2 regions of the Amycolatopsis sp. lyj-112 genome follow, and region 2 is predicted to be linked to the other one. Evidence: riboswitches for the same ligand, from Rfam matches in the RefSeq annotation. Region 2 holds a riboswitch; the other holds the start of a gene.
The links. A riboswitch is a leader RNA that binds a small molecule or an ion and turns the genes downstream of it on or off. The one in region 2 is predicted to bind glycine.
Positions count from the first base shown of each region.

Region 1: another riboswitch for glycine. It lies ahead of gcvP (aminomethyl-transferring glycine dehydrogenase); the one in region 2 lies ahead of gcvP (aminomethyl-transferring glycine dehydrogenase).

Region 1 covers NZ_JAJPWS010000005.1:444,684-450,919, reverse strand. Annotated here, with positions in the region: gene ACLJRL_RS20715 (bifunctional nuclease family protein) at 1-69, shown strand, start outside; gene ACLJRL_RS20710 (TetR/AcrR family transcriptional regulator) at 149-793, opposite strand; gene ACLJRL_RS20705 (MerR family transcriptional regulator) at 1,073-1,657, shown strand; glycine riboswitch at 1,704-1,805, shown strand; gene gcvP (aminomethyl-transferring glycine dehydrogenase) at 1,976-4,858, shown strand; gene ACLJRL_RS20695 (nuclear transport factor 2 family protein) at 4,862-5,224, opposite strand; gene ACLJRL_RS20690 (helix-turn-helix domain-containing protein) at 5,370-6,179, shown strand; gene ACLJRL_RS20685 (aldo/keto reductase) at 6,228-6,236, shown strand, end outside.
Region 2 covers NZ_JAJPWS010000011.1:110,313-116,548, forward strand. Annotated here, with positions in the region: gene gcvP (aminomethyl-transferring glycine dehydrogenase) at 1-2,791, opposite strand, end outside; glycine riboswitch at 2,835-2,936, opposite strand; gene ACLJRL_RS30310 (GH25 family lysozyme) at 3,166-4,008, opposite strand; gene ACLJRL_RS30315 (3-oxoacyl-ACP reductase) at 4,310-5,077, opposite strand; gene ACLJRL_RS30320 (aldehyde dehydrogenase family protein) at 5,077-6,236, opposite strand, start outside.

The sequences.
Region 1 (6,236 bases), on a different contig from region 2:
GAGGTCGAGAAGTTCCGCGAATTCCTCGATTCCGTATCCCCTGAAGACTTCCGCGGCGCGGACACCTGAGCACGCCGCGAGATTTCGACGAGAAGGGGCAGCGCCGGTGGCGCTGCCCCTTCTTCGTACGTGCGGAGCTCAGGGGTGTTCAGGGTGCGGTGGCCTTGATGAACAGGTCGGCCAGTTCCCGCCCGTAGCGTTCCAGGTCCAGCTTCCGGTCGGCCGCGAACTTCGCGGCGACACCGTCGATGGCCTGCGCGATCGACAGCGCCATCACGTCCGGCGCGAAGTCGCCGAAAGCGCTTTCCTGCTGACCTTGGCTCAGCTGACGTTCGAGCCGTCCGGTGCGGAACTCTTCGACGATCAGGGCCGACATGAACCAGCCCTCGGTGTCGGAGCCGCTCGACGCCATCTCGACCATGACCCGCACCAGTTCCGGGTACGCGCCGAGGAACGCGATCTCCGATTCGACGTAGCCGCGCAGCAGCCCGGCGCGGTCGCTCGTGCCCTGGATGCGTTCTTCGAGGAACTTGTCCTTCATCCCGGTCGCGGTGGTGACCACGGCCTGCATCAGGCCGGCCTTGTTGGTGAAGTGGTACGAGATGATCCGGGTGCTGGACAGCCCGGCCCGCTCCTTGATCTTCGCGAACGACGTCTTGTGGTAGCCGACATCGGAGATCGTCGCGATCGTGGCGCCGACGATCTGGGCCCGCCGGGCGGCTTCGGTGACCGACAGTCCGAGTTCGGCCTGCACCTCTTGCAGGGCGCTCTGGGTCGAGGGATTTACTTGCATGAGTAAAAAGTAACACGGCTGAGTAAAAGTGGCAAGCGTGCTGCCGTTCGGGGGACTGTCACCAACAAGTCTCAAGATGAGCTTGAGGTCGACCGCGCGTCGCGTTGACCGGTTTGCCGGACGCGCTTACCGTCAATGGAGGTAAATCGCCACGGTGTCATTCGGAGTCCGCGTGGTTCGGATGTCTGGGGCGTTCGTTGCGGTTGACTCCGGTGCGTTCCCCCGTGGGAAGGTCCGGCTTTGTTCGCCGGCCGCCAGGTCGGGCGAGGGGAGGCATGCGTGGTCGAGGCTGGTAGCCCTCAGAAGCCGCCTGTTCAGTTCACCACTGACGGCGAGCAGGGTGAACTGTTCCCCGACTCCTCCCTCCCGGACGAACTCGTCGGCTACCGCGGCCCCGCCGCCTGTCAGATCGCCGGGATCACCTACCGGCAGCTCGACTACTGGGCCCGCACGAAGCTGGTCGCGCCGAGTATCCGCACGGCGCACGGTTCCGGTTCGCAGCGGCTGTACTCGTTCAAGGACATCCTGGTCCTGAAGGTCGTCAAGCGGCTGCTGGACACCGGTGTCTCGCTGCAGAACATCCGCGTCGCCGTCGATCACCTGCGCCTGCGCGGCGTCCGCGACCTCGCCAGGGTGACCCTGTTCTCCGACGGCACCACGGTCTACGAATGCACCTCGCCCGAGGAAATCGTCGATTTACTCCAGGGCGGGCAGGGCGTTTTCGGGATCGCCGTCAGCGGGGCGATGCAGGAGATCAGCGGCACCATCCACGAATTCCAGGCCGAGCGGGCCGACGGCGGCGTGGTCGAGACAGCGACTCCGGACGAGCTCACGCAGCGTCGTAACGCCCGTCGCACCGGCTGATCATGAAGCCGCGCGAGCGGCAGGGTAGGCTCACTTCCGCAGTCGACGAATCCGCGCGGGAGAGACCGAGCCACTAACAGCCGAGCTCGGCGCCGAAGGAGCAAGTCCTCCCCGGAACCTCTCAGGCACCCTGGACCGCGCGGATGAGACGCCTCTGGAAAGTGAGCCGGCAGGTCACCACCTGGCGGCCCCGCCGACGGTGCAAGCCCGGCTCAACTCACGGGTGAAACTCTCAGGCGCCCCCACGGGGGTACGGACAGAGTGGGGAGGGCCAGGACAATCCGTCCCGGCCCACCCCCGCGTCTTGGGAGGTCCCCGTTGGAGCCCGTGTCACTCGCCGCTCTCGAAGCCGGAACCTCGTTCGCGGACCGGCACATCGGTCCCGGCGCGGAGGAGCTTTCCCGCATCCTGGACGTCATCGGCGTCGCCTCCCTCGATGAACTCGCCGAGCGTGCCGTTCCCGCGTCGCTGCGGGAATCCGCGACGCCGCCGGACCTGCCGCCACCCGCCACCGAAACCGGGGCGCTGGCCGAACTCCGCGCGCTGGCCGCGAGGAACCGGCCGATGGTCCAGATGATCGGCCTCGGCTACCACGACACCGTGACCCCGCCGGTGATCCGCCGGAACGTGCTGGAGAGCCCGGCCTGGTACACCGCGTACACGCCGTATCAGCCGGAGATCTCGCAAGGCCGCCTCGAAGCCCTCCTCAACTTCCAGACCATGGTCGCCGATCTGACCGGCCTGGCGATCGCGAACGCGTCGATGCTGGACGAAGCGACCGCCGCCGCCGAGGCGATGACGCTGGTCCGCCGCGCGGGCAAGTCGAAATCCCACCGGTTCGTGGTCGACGAAGACACCCTTCCGCAGACGATCGAGGTCTTGCGCACGCGCGCCGAACCGCTCGGGATCGAGCTGGTGACCGCCGATCTGTCCCAAGGCATCACCGGGCTCGGCCTCGGCGGCGACTTCTTCGGAGTGCTGCTGTCGTACCCGGGCGCCTCGGGCGCGGTGCGGGAATGGGACCACACCATCGCCGAGGCCAAGGCGCTGGGCGCGGCCGTGGTGATGGCCGCCGATCCGCTGGCCCTGACCCTGCTGCGCTCGCCGGGTGAGCTCGGTGCCGACGTCGCGGTCGGCTCGACGCAACGGTTCGGGGTCCCGATGGGCTTCGGCGGACCGCACGCGGCGTACCTCGCCGTCCGGCAAGGGCTCGAACGGCAGTTGCCGGGCCGGCTCGTCGGGGTGTCGAAGGACGCCGACGGCGCGCCCGCGTACCGCCTCGCGCTGCAGACCCGCGAGCAGCACATCCGCCGGGAGAAGGCGACCAGCAACATCTGCACCGCGCAGGTGCTCCTGGCGGTGATCGCGTCGATGTACGCGGTGTATCACGGGCCGGAAGGCTTGCGCGCCATCGCGAACCGCGCTCACCGGATGGCCACCGTGCTCGCGGCCGGGCTCGCCGAGAGCGGCGTGGACGTCGTGCACTGCGAGTTCTTCGACACCGTGACGGTGTCCGTCCCCGGCCGTGCCGCGGGTGTGATCGGGACCGCGCGGGAACTCGGCGTCAACCTCAGGCTGGTGGACACCGACCACGTCGCCGTCGCTTGTGACGAGACGACGACCAGGGAGCATCTTTCCTTGGTGTGGAAGGCGTTCGGCGTCGCGGTGTCCGATGTGGACTCGCTCGACGCGGATACCGCCGACGGGTTCCCGCCGGATCTGCGTCGCACCAGCGAGTACCTGACACACCCCGTCTTTCACGCGCACCGCTCGGAAACGTCGCTACTGCGCTACCTCAGGTCTCTGTCCGATAAGGACGTCGCGCTCGACCGGAGCATGATCCCGCTCGGTTCCTGCACGATGAAACTCAACGCCACGGCCGAAATGGAGCCGATCACCTGGCCGGAGTTCGCCGGGCTGCACCCGTTCGCTCCCGCCGGGGACGCGGCCGGCCTGCTCGGTATCGTGAAGGATCTGGAGCACTGGCTGGCCGGGATCACCGGCTACGACGCGGTTTCGCTGCAGCCGAACGCCGGCAGTCAGGGCGAGTTCGCCGGCCTGCTGGCGATCCGGGCGTATCACCGTGAGCGCGGCGACGAGGCGCGGGACGTCTGCCTGATCCCGTCGAGCGCGCACGGCACGAACGCGGCGAGCGCCGTGATGGCCGGGATGCGGGTGGTCGTCGTCCGGTGTGACGACGAGGGCAACATCGACCTCGGTCACCTCAAGTCCACTGTGGACGCGCACGCGGACGACCTGGCCGCGATCATGATCACTTATCCGTCCACGCACGGGGTCTACGAGGACACCGTGCGCGAGGTCTGCGCGATGGTGCACGACGCGGGTGGCCAGGTGTACGTCGACGGGGCGAACCTGAACGCGCTGATCGGTGTGGCGCAGTACGGCAGATTCGGTGCGGACGTCTCGCATCTCAATCTGCACAAGACCTTCTGCATCCCGCACGGCGGCGGTGGTCCCGGTATCGGGCCGATCGGCGTCCGCGCGCACCTGGCGCCGTACCTGCCGAACCATCCGTTGCAGCCGGACGCCGGCCCGGCTACCGGGGTCGGGCCGATCAGCGCCGCGCCGTGGGGCAGCGCGTCGATCCTGCCGATCTCCTGGGCCTATGTCCGGATGATGGGCGCGGAAGGACTCAGGCGCGCGACCCTGACCGCGGTCGCGAACGCCAACTACGTGGCCAAACGCCTCTCGGAGCACTACCCGGTGCTGTACTCCGGGCATGACGGGCTGGTGGCCCACGAGTGCATCCTCGACCTCCGCGCGCTGTCGAAGCGGACCGGCGTCACGGTGGACGACGTCGCCAAGCGACTGGCCGACTACGGCCTCCACGCGCCGACGATGTCCTTTCCCGTCGCGGGCACCCTCATGGTCGAGCCCACCGAAAGCGAGGACCTCGGTGAGCTCGACCGGTTCTGCGACGCGATGATCGCGATCCGCGGCGAGATCGAGAAGGTCGCCGCGGGGGAGTGGCCGGTGGCGGAAAGCCCCCTGCGGAACGCCCCGCATACCGCGCGCTGTCTCGCCGGTGCCTGGGATCGCCCGTACAGCAGGGAGATCGCGGTCTTCCCGGCCGGGTTCACCGCCGCGAAGATCTGGCCTCCGGTGCGGCGGATCGACGGTGCCGCGGGCGACCGCAACCTCGTCTGCTCCTGCCCGCCACCGGAGGCCTTCTCTTCCTGAGTGTCAGCCGGGCATCTTGTCCAGAAAGCCCAGCACCTGCTTGATCCGGCCGTCCTCGACGGTGATGACGTCGAAGCCGATCGCCAGCGGCTCTTCGGCGCCAGGAGCGCCGAGGTACCACTGGAAACGCGCGATGTCGTGGTGTGCCTCGGGGGCGGCGGGCAGGCTGAACGTTAACCCGGCGAACTGGGCCTGCGCACCGGCGATGAAGCCGTCCACGCCGTCGTGACCGGTGACCGCGCCCAGCGGGTCGGTGTAGGCGGCGTCCTCGGTGAACACCTCACCGATCAGGGCGCGGCGCCGGTCCGTGTCCGTCTCGTTCCACACGGCGATGTACTGCTCGGCGATGCGCTGGATGTCCGACATGGAGTCCTCTTTCTCGTGGTGTGACTGGGTTGTGCGGTAACCGATGCCGCAACTCTGTCGGCCGAAGGTGGCTCCCGTCGATTACGCGGGAGGTAATGGCGGCCCGGCGCCCGCGGTGCGTAAGTTCGTGATCGTGACGACCACGATGACGGCGAATCGCGCGGGCAGGCCCGTCGGCGAACTCCTGCGGGAATGGCGCGACCGCCGCCGGATCAGCCAGCTCGACCTCGCCATCACGGCGGACATCTCCACCCGGCACCTGAGCTTCGTGGAGACCGGGCGCTCCCGGCCGAGCCGCGACATGGTGCTGCGGCTGGGAGAACACCTGGAGGTCCCCTTGCGGGAACGCAACCAGCTGCTGCTGGCGGCGGGCTACGCGCCCGCGTACGCCGAGAGCCGGCTCGGCGACCCGGAACTGGCCGCGATCCGCGGGGCCGTCCGGCAACTGCTGACGAGCCACGAGCCGTACCCGGCCGCCGTCGTCGACCGCGGGTGGAACCTCGTCGACGCCAACGCGAGCGTCTCGATCATGACCGACCTGGTCTCACCCGCGCTGATGACGCAGCCGGTCAACGTCCTGCGGCTCACCCTGCATCCGGAGGGTATGGCGCCGCACGTGCTCAACCTGGGGGAGTGGCGTGCCCATCTTCTCGGCAGGCTGCGGCGTCAGGTCGCCCAGACCGCCGACCCGGTCCTGACGGATCTGCTGGAGGAACTGCGCACCTATCCGTGTGATGACCCCGTCCCCGAGGTGGAGGTCCCCGGACCGGGCGACATCTTCGTCCCGTTGCGGCTGCGGCACGAAGGGGTGGAGCTGACCTTCTTCAGCACGGTTTCCACGTTCGGGACGCCGCTGGACATCACCGTCGCCGAGCTGGTGATCGAGTCGTTCTTCCCGGCCGACACGGTGACAGCGGACTATTTGCGCGCGTACGCGGCACGCGGGATGGAATGATGCTGGGCAAGGAGCCCCGCCACCGCACCCAGTGAGGATTCTTCTTCCATGGCCGCA
Region 2 (6,236 bases):
GGTTACGGTCCCCGCGCGCACCGTCGATGCGGCGCACCGGGGGCCAGTACTTGGCCTTGCGATTCACTCCGGCGGGGTACACCGCGAGTTCGCGGTCGTAGGGCAGATCCCAGTCGCCCACCAGCGTTTCCGCGGTGTGCGGGGCGTTGCGCAGCGGGCTGTTGTCCGCGGCCCAGCGACCCTGCGCGACGGCGTCGATCTCGGCGCGGATGGCGATCATCGCGTCGCAGAAGCGGTCGATCTCGCCGAGGTCCTCGGATTCGGTCGGCTCCACCATCAGCGTGCCCGCCACCGGGAAGGACATGGTCGGGGCGTGGAAGCCGTAGTCGATCAGGCGCTTCGCGACGTCGTCCACGCTGACGCCGGTCTCCTTGGTGAGCCCGCGCAGGTCGAGGATGCATTCGTGCGCGACCAGACCGTCCTGACCGGTATAGAGCACCGGGTAGGCCTGGTTGAGCCGCTTCGCGACGTAGTTCGCGGCGAGGACGGCGACCTGGGTCGCGGCGGTGAGCCCGCCGGCGCCCATCATGCGGACGTACGCCCACGAGATCGGCAGGATCGACGCCGAGCCGTACGGGGCGGCGCTGATCGGGCCGACGCCGGTCGACGGACCGGCCTTCTCCAGCAGCGGGTGGTTCGGCAGGTACGGCGCGAGGTGCGCGCGCACCGCGACCGGGCCGACGCCGGGGCCGCCGCCACCGTGCGGGATGCAGAAGGTCTTGTGCAGGTTCAGGTGCGAGACGTCGCCGCCGAACTCACCCGGCTTGGCCAGGCCCAGCAGCGCGTTGAGGTTCGCGCCGTCGACGTAGACCTGACCGCCCGCGTCGTGGACGATCTTGGCCAGCTCGTCGATGCCGTGCTCGTAGACACCGTGCGTGGACGGATAGGTGACCATGATCGCGGAAAGCGTGTCGCGGTGGGCCTCGACCTTGGCGCGCAGGTCGTCGAGGTCGACGTTGCCCTCGTCGGTGCACTTGACCACGACGACGCGCATCCCCGCCATGACGGCGGAAGCGGCGTTCGTGCCGTGCGCCGACGACGGGATCAGGCAGACCTCGCGCTCCTTCTGGCCGTTCGCGTGGTGGTACGCGCGGATCGCGAGGAGGCCGGCGAGTTCGCCCTGGCTGCCCGCGTTCGGCTGCAGCGACACCTTGTCGTAGCCGGTGACTTCGGCGAGCCAGCCGGAAAGCTGCTCGACCAGCACGTGGTAGCCCTCGGCGTCCTCGGCCGGGGCGAACGGGTGGATACCCGCGAACTCGCGCCAGCTGATCGGCTCCATCTCGGTGGTGGCGTTGAGCTTCATCGTGCAGGAGCCGAGCGGGATCATGCCGCGGTCGAGCGCGTAGTCCAGATCGGACAGGCTGCGCAGGTAGCGCAGCATCGCGGTCTCGGAGCGGTGCGAGTGGAACACCTCGTGGGTGAGGTACTCGCTCTCGCGGTTCAGGCCGGCGGGCAGCGACGCGCTCTGGCCCGCGTCGGCGTCGATCCCGAAGGCACGCAGCACCTTGGTGATGATCGCGGGCGTGGTGACCTCGTCGACGGCGATGCGGACGTGGTCGGCGTCGACCGGGCCGAGGTTGATCCCGTTCTCGCGCGCGACGGCGACGACCGCTTCGGCCTGGCCGGGCATGCGGGCGAGGACGGTGTCGAAGAAGCCTTCGTGGACGACCTCGACGCCGCCGGAGCGCAGCGCGTCCGCCAGGCCGGCGGCGAGTTCGTGGACGCGGGTCGCGATGCGCTTGAGGCCGTCCGGACCGTGGTAGACCGCGTACATCGCGGCGAGCACGGCGGGCAGGACCTGCGCGGTGCAGATGTTCGACGTCGCCTTCTCGCGGCGGATGTGCTGCTCACGGGTCTGCAGCGCGAGGCGGTACGCGGGGTTGCCGTCGGCGTCGACCGAGACACCGACGAGGCGGCCCGGCAGCGAGCGCTCGAGCCCGGCGCGGACGGCCATGTACCCGGCGTGCGGGCCGCCGTAGCCGAGCGGGACGCCGAAGCGCTGGGTGGAACCGGCGGCGATGTCCGCGCCGAACTCACCCGGAGCGGTGACCAGCGTGAGGCCGAGCAGGTCGGCGGCGACGGTGTACAGCGCGCCGGCGGCCTTCGCGGTCTCGGAGATGGCGGAGTAGAAGCCCGCGCCGCGCAGCACACCGGAGGCACCCGGGTACTGGACGACGACGCCGAAGAAGTCCTCGGGCAGGCCGGTGAGCAGGTCGCGGACCTCGACCTCGACGCCCATCGCCTCGGCGCGGGTGCGCACGACGGCGATCGTCTGCGGCAGACATTCGGCGTCGAGGACGACCTTGTTCGACTTCACCTTCGACGCGCGGCGCATCAGCATGACGGCCTCGGCGACCGCGGTGGACTCGTCGAGCAGGGAGGCGTTCGCGGTGGCGAGACCGGCCAGTTCGGAGACCATGGTCTGGAAGTTGAGGAGGGCTTCGAGACGGCCCTGCGAGATCTCCGGCTGATACGGCGTGTACGCCGTGTACCAGGCCGGGTTCTCCAGCACGTTGCGGCGGATGACCGCGGGGGTGACCGTGTCGTGGAAGCCGAGGCCGATCATCTGCGTCATCGGCTTGTTGAGCGCGGCGAGCGCGCGGAGTTCGGCGATGGCGTCCTCTTCGGACGCGGCGGGCGGGAGTTCGAGGTCGCGGGTGACCCGGATCGCGGACGGGACGGCCGCCTGAACCAGGGCGTCAAGGCTGCCGTAACCGACCTCGGCGAGCATCTTGGCCTGCTCGGACTCCGAAGGGCCGATGTGCCGGTCGTCGAAGGGCGTACTGGTCAAGGGAGCTCCTTTGGTCAGGCGCCGGATAGACCGGTGCGCTGGGAACTCCCCCTCTGTCATGGCACCTGAGAGTTTCACCACCGCGAACGGTGGCTTTCACCTTGGGTGAGACGCCTCGAAGCGCCTGCTTTCCAGAGTGGCCTCGCGGAAGCGGTAGTGGATACCTGAGAGATTCCGGGGAGTTTGCTCCTTCGGTGCCCCACCACGTTCGTGAGGGCTCTCCCGCTCCAGCTCAACGGCCCTGTCTGTAGTTGTGCGCACACCGTACCCGGCCCGTTCGGCACGCGTCTACTTCTGGCCGATCACGTCACTTGTCCCGGCCGCCCGGACACTCGGTGTGCCCGGACGGCGCTTACGAGATCAGGCGTTCGGCGTCACCGAACCGGGCCGACCTTGGTCTCGACGTGCTGCTTCACGGCGTCGTCGACGATCTCCCGCATCTTGTCGACGGTCATGTCGGGGTCGTTCGACAGCGCCGCGATCGCGGCCATCAGGGCAGCCTGGTTCGCGGCCATCCGGCCTTCGATGTACTCGGCATGACCGATCGCGCCGGCGAGGGCGTTCTCGACGGTGATCCTCGAGCCGTTCCACGTCGCGAGGGTGTCCGTGAGCTGCATGTCGTCCTCCTGGGGATAGAGGTGGGCGTTGCTGTAGGACTGGTTCCAATCCACGAGCCCGGCCGAACCGGGCAGGGAACCGCTCGACGTGTACTGGTGCACCTCGTAGCGGCCTTGGTACATGCCGCCCGCTTCCGGCTTGTTGCCGAACCGGGCGACCCAGATCACCGGGTCCTCCGGCCACAGGTCGGGGCGGCAGGCCTGCATTTTCGACGCGTTCATGTAGACCGCCGGCCGGATGCCCTGCCGCCGCGTCTCGGCGCAGAACGCGCGGCCGAAATCGACCGCCTCGCGGGTGCTCCAGGTGTGGATCTTCGGGTCGTCCTCGATGTCGGTCGCCGGGGTGACGCCGAGCCCGCCGAGCCGGTTGCACTCGGCGAGGAGCCCCCGCGCGGCGGCGGCGCCGTCGCCGGGCTGCGCGTAGTCGTAGCCACCGAACGGGATCCTGGCGTCGCGGAGACGACGCGCGTGCTCGTCGGCCGTGTACACGACGTTCCCGACGGTCCTGGAATACCGTCGTCCGCCGTCGGTCATCTTGACCCAGGCGTACTCGACGCCGGGGAAGCTGGCGCCCGCCTGGTAGACGGGGTGAACGTCCACCCCTTGTCCTGTGGCCATGGTCGGATACCTCCGGGGGATCGGGACCTTGGTTCTTCCCTCCGGGCCGGCTTCCGTCGGCGCCGCGGCACTCCGCGGGTTCGACGAGACACGGCGGGTCCTGGCCGTTATCACGGTAACGGCCGTCACACCCGTTTGTCGCCATTGCGGCCGGTGGGCGGAACGAGCGCAGCCCATTCGGGCGCATACACAAGGACCTATCCGGCCCTGAAGTCCCGGTCACCGGGACGAGTCAAGCTCCCGCCACAGCCCGACCCGCCACCGGTGGCGGGTCGAGAAACGATCAGAGCGGGGTTACATAAGCCCCCGCGATGCCGCCGTCCACCAGGAACTGCGACGCGGTGATGAACGAGGCGTCGTCACTGGCCAGGAAGGCGACCGCGCCCGCGATCTCCTCCGGCTCGGCGAACCGGCCGACCGGCACGTGCACGAGACGGCGCGCGGCCCGCTCGGGGTCTTTGGCGAACAGTTCCTTCAGCAGCGGAGTGTTCACCGGCCCCGGGCACAGCGCGTTGACCCGGATGTTCTCCCGCGCGAACTGCACGCCCAGTTCCCGGCTCATCGCCAGCACCCCGCCCTTGGACGCGGTGTAGGAGATCTGCGACGTCGCCGCGCCCATCACCGCGACGAACGACGCGGTGTTGATGATGGAACCCTTGCCCTGGCGTCGCATATGCGGCAGCACGGCCTTGCAGCACAGGTACACCGAGGTCAGATTGACCTTCTGCACCTTCTCCCACGCGTCGATGCCGGTGGTCAGGATCGAGTCGTCCTCGGGCGGGGAGATGCCGGCGTTGTTGAACGCGACGTCGACCGAACCGAATTCGTCCACAGTGGTCTGGAACAGGGCCTCGACCTGTTCGGCGTCGGTGACGTCGGCCTGCACGAACAAGCCGCCGACCTCGTCGGCGGCGGCCTTACCCGCCTCCGCCGAGATGTCGCCGATGACGACCTTCGCGCCCTCGCTCGCGAGTCGTTTGGCGGTCGCGAGCCCGATGCCGCTGCTGCCGCCGGTGATGACCGCGACGCGACCTTCGAAACGGTGAACCATCATTCCTCCGTGCTGATAAAGACGTTTTTGGTCTCGGTGAAGGCATCCACGGCGTCCGGGCCGAGTTCGCGGCCGAGGCCGGACTGTTTGAACCCGCCGAACGGGGTCCAGTACCGGACCGACGAGTGCGAGTTGACCGACAGGTTCCCGGCCTCGACGCCGCGCGCGACGCGGAACGCCCGGCCCACGTCGCGGGTCCAGATCGAGCCGGACAGCCCGTATTCGGTGTGGTTGGCCATGGTCACCGCGTCCGTCTCCTCGGCGAACGGGACGACCGCGACGACCGGGCCGAAGATCTCGTCCGACGCCAGCGGATGCTGCAGGTCCGGCGGCGTGACGACGGTCGGCGCGAACCAGTAGCCGGGCCCGACCGGTGCGCTGCCCCGGAAGGCCACCGGCGCACTGTCGTCCACATAGGACGAAACCTTCGCGTGGTGCCCGGCCGAGATCAGCGGCCCCATCTCGGTCAGGTCCAGCCGCGGGTCCCCGACGACGACGCCCTGCACGGCGGGCTCCAGCAACTCCATGAACCGGTCGTACACCTTCGCCTGCACCAGGATCAGCGACCGCGCGCAGCAGTCCTGCCCGGCGTTGTCGAACACGCCGTAGGGTGCCGTGGCCGCGGCCTTTTCGAGGTCGGCGTCGGCGAACACGATGTTCGCGTTCTTGCCGCCGAGCTCCAGCGTCACCCGTTTCACCTGGGCGGCGCAGCCCGCCATGATCTGCTTGCCGACCTCGGTGGAGCCGGTGAACACCACTTTCCGCACCGCCGGGTTGTCCACGAACCGTTGCCCCACCACGGATCCCTTGCCCGGGAGTACCTGGAAGACGTCTTCGGGGATCCCTGCCTCACGGGCCAGTTCGCCGAGCCGGATCGCGGTCAGCGGGGTGAGTTCGGCGGGTTTGAGCACGACGGTGTTCCCCGCGGCCAGCGCGGGCGCGAAACCCCAGCCCGCGATGGGCATCGGGAAGTTCCACGGCACGATCACGCCGACGACGCCGAGCGGCTCGTGGAACGTCATGTTCACGCCGCCGGGCACCGGGATCTGCTTGCCGCTCAACCGTTCCGGCGACGCCGAGTAAAAGGTGAGCACGTCGCGGACGTTGCCCGCCTCCCAGCGCGCGTTGCCGATCGTGTGGCCCGAGTTGGTGACCTCCA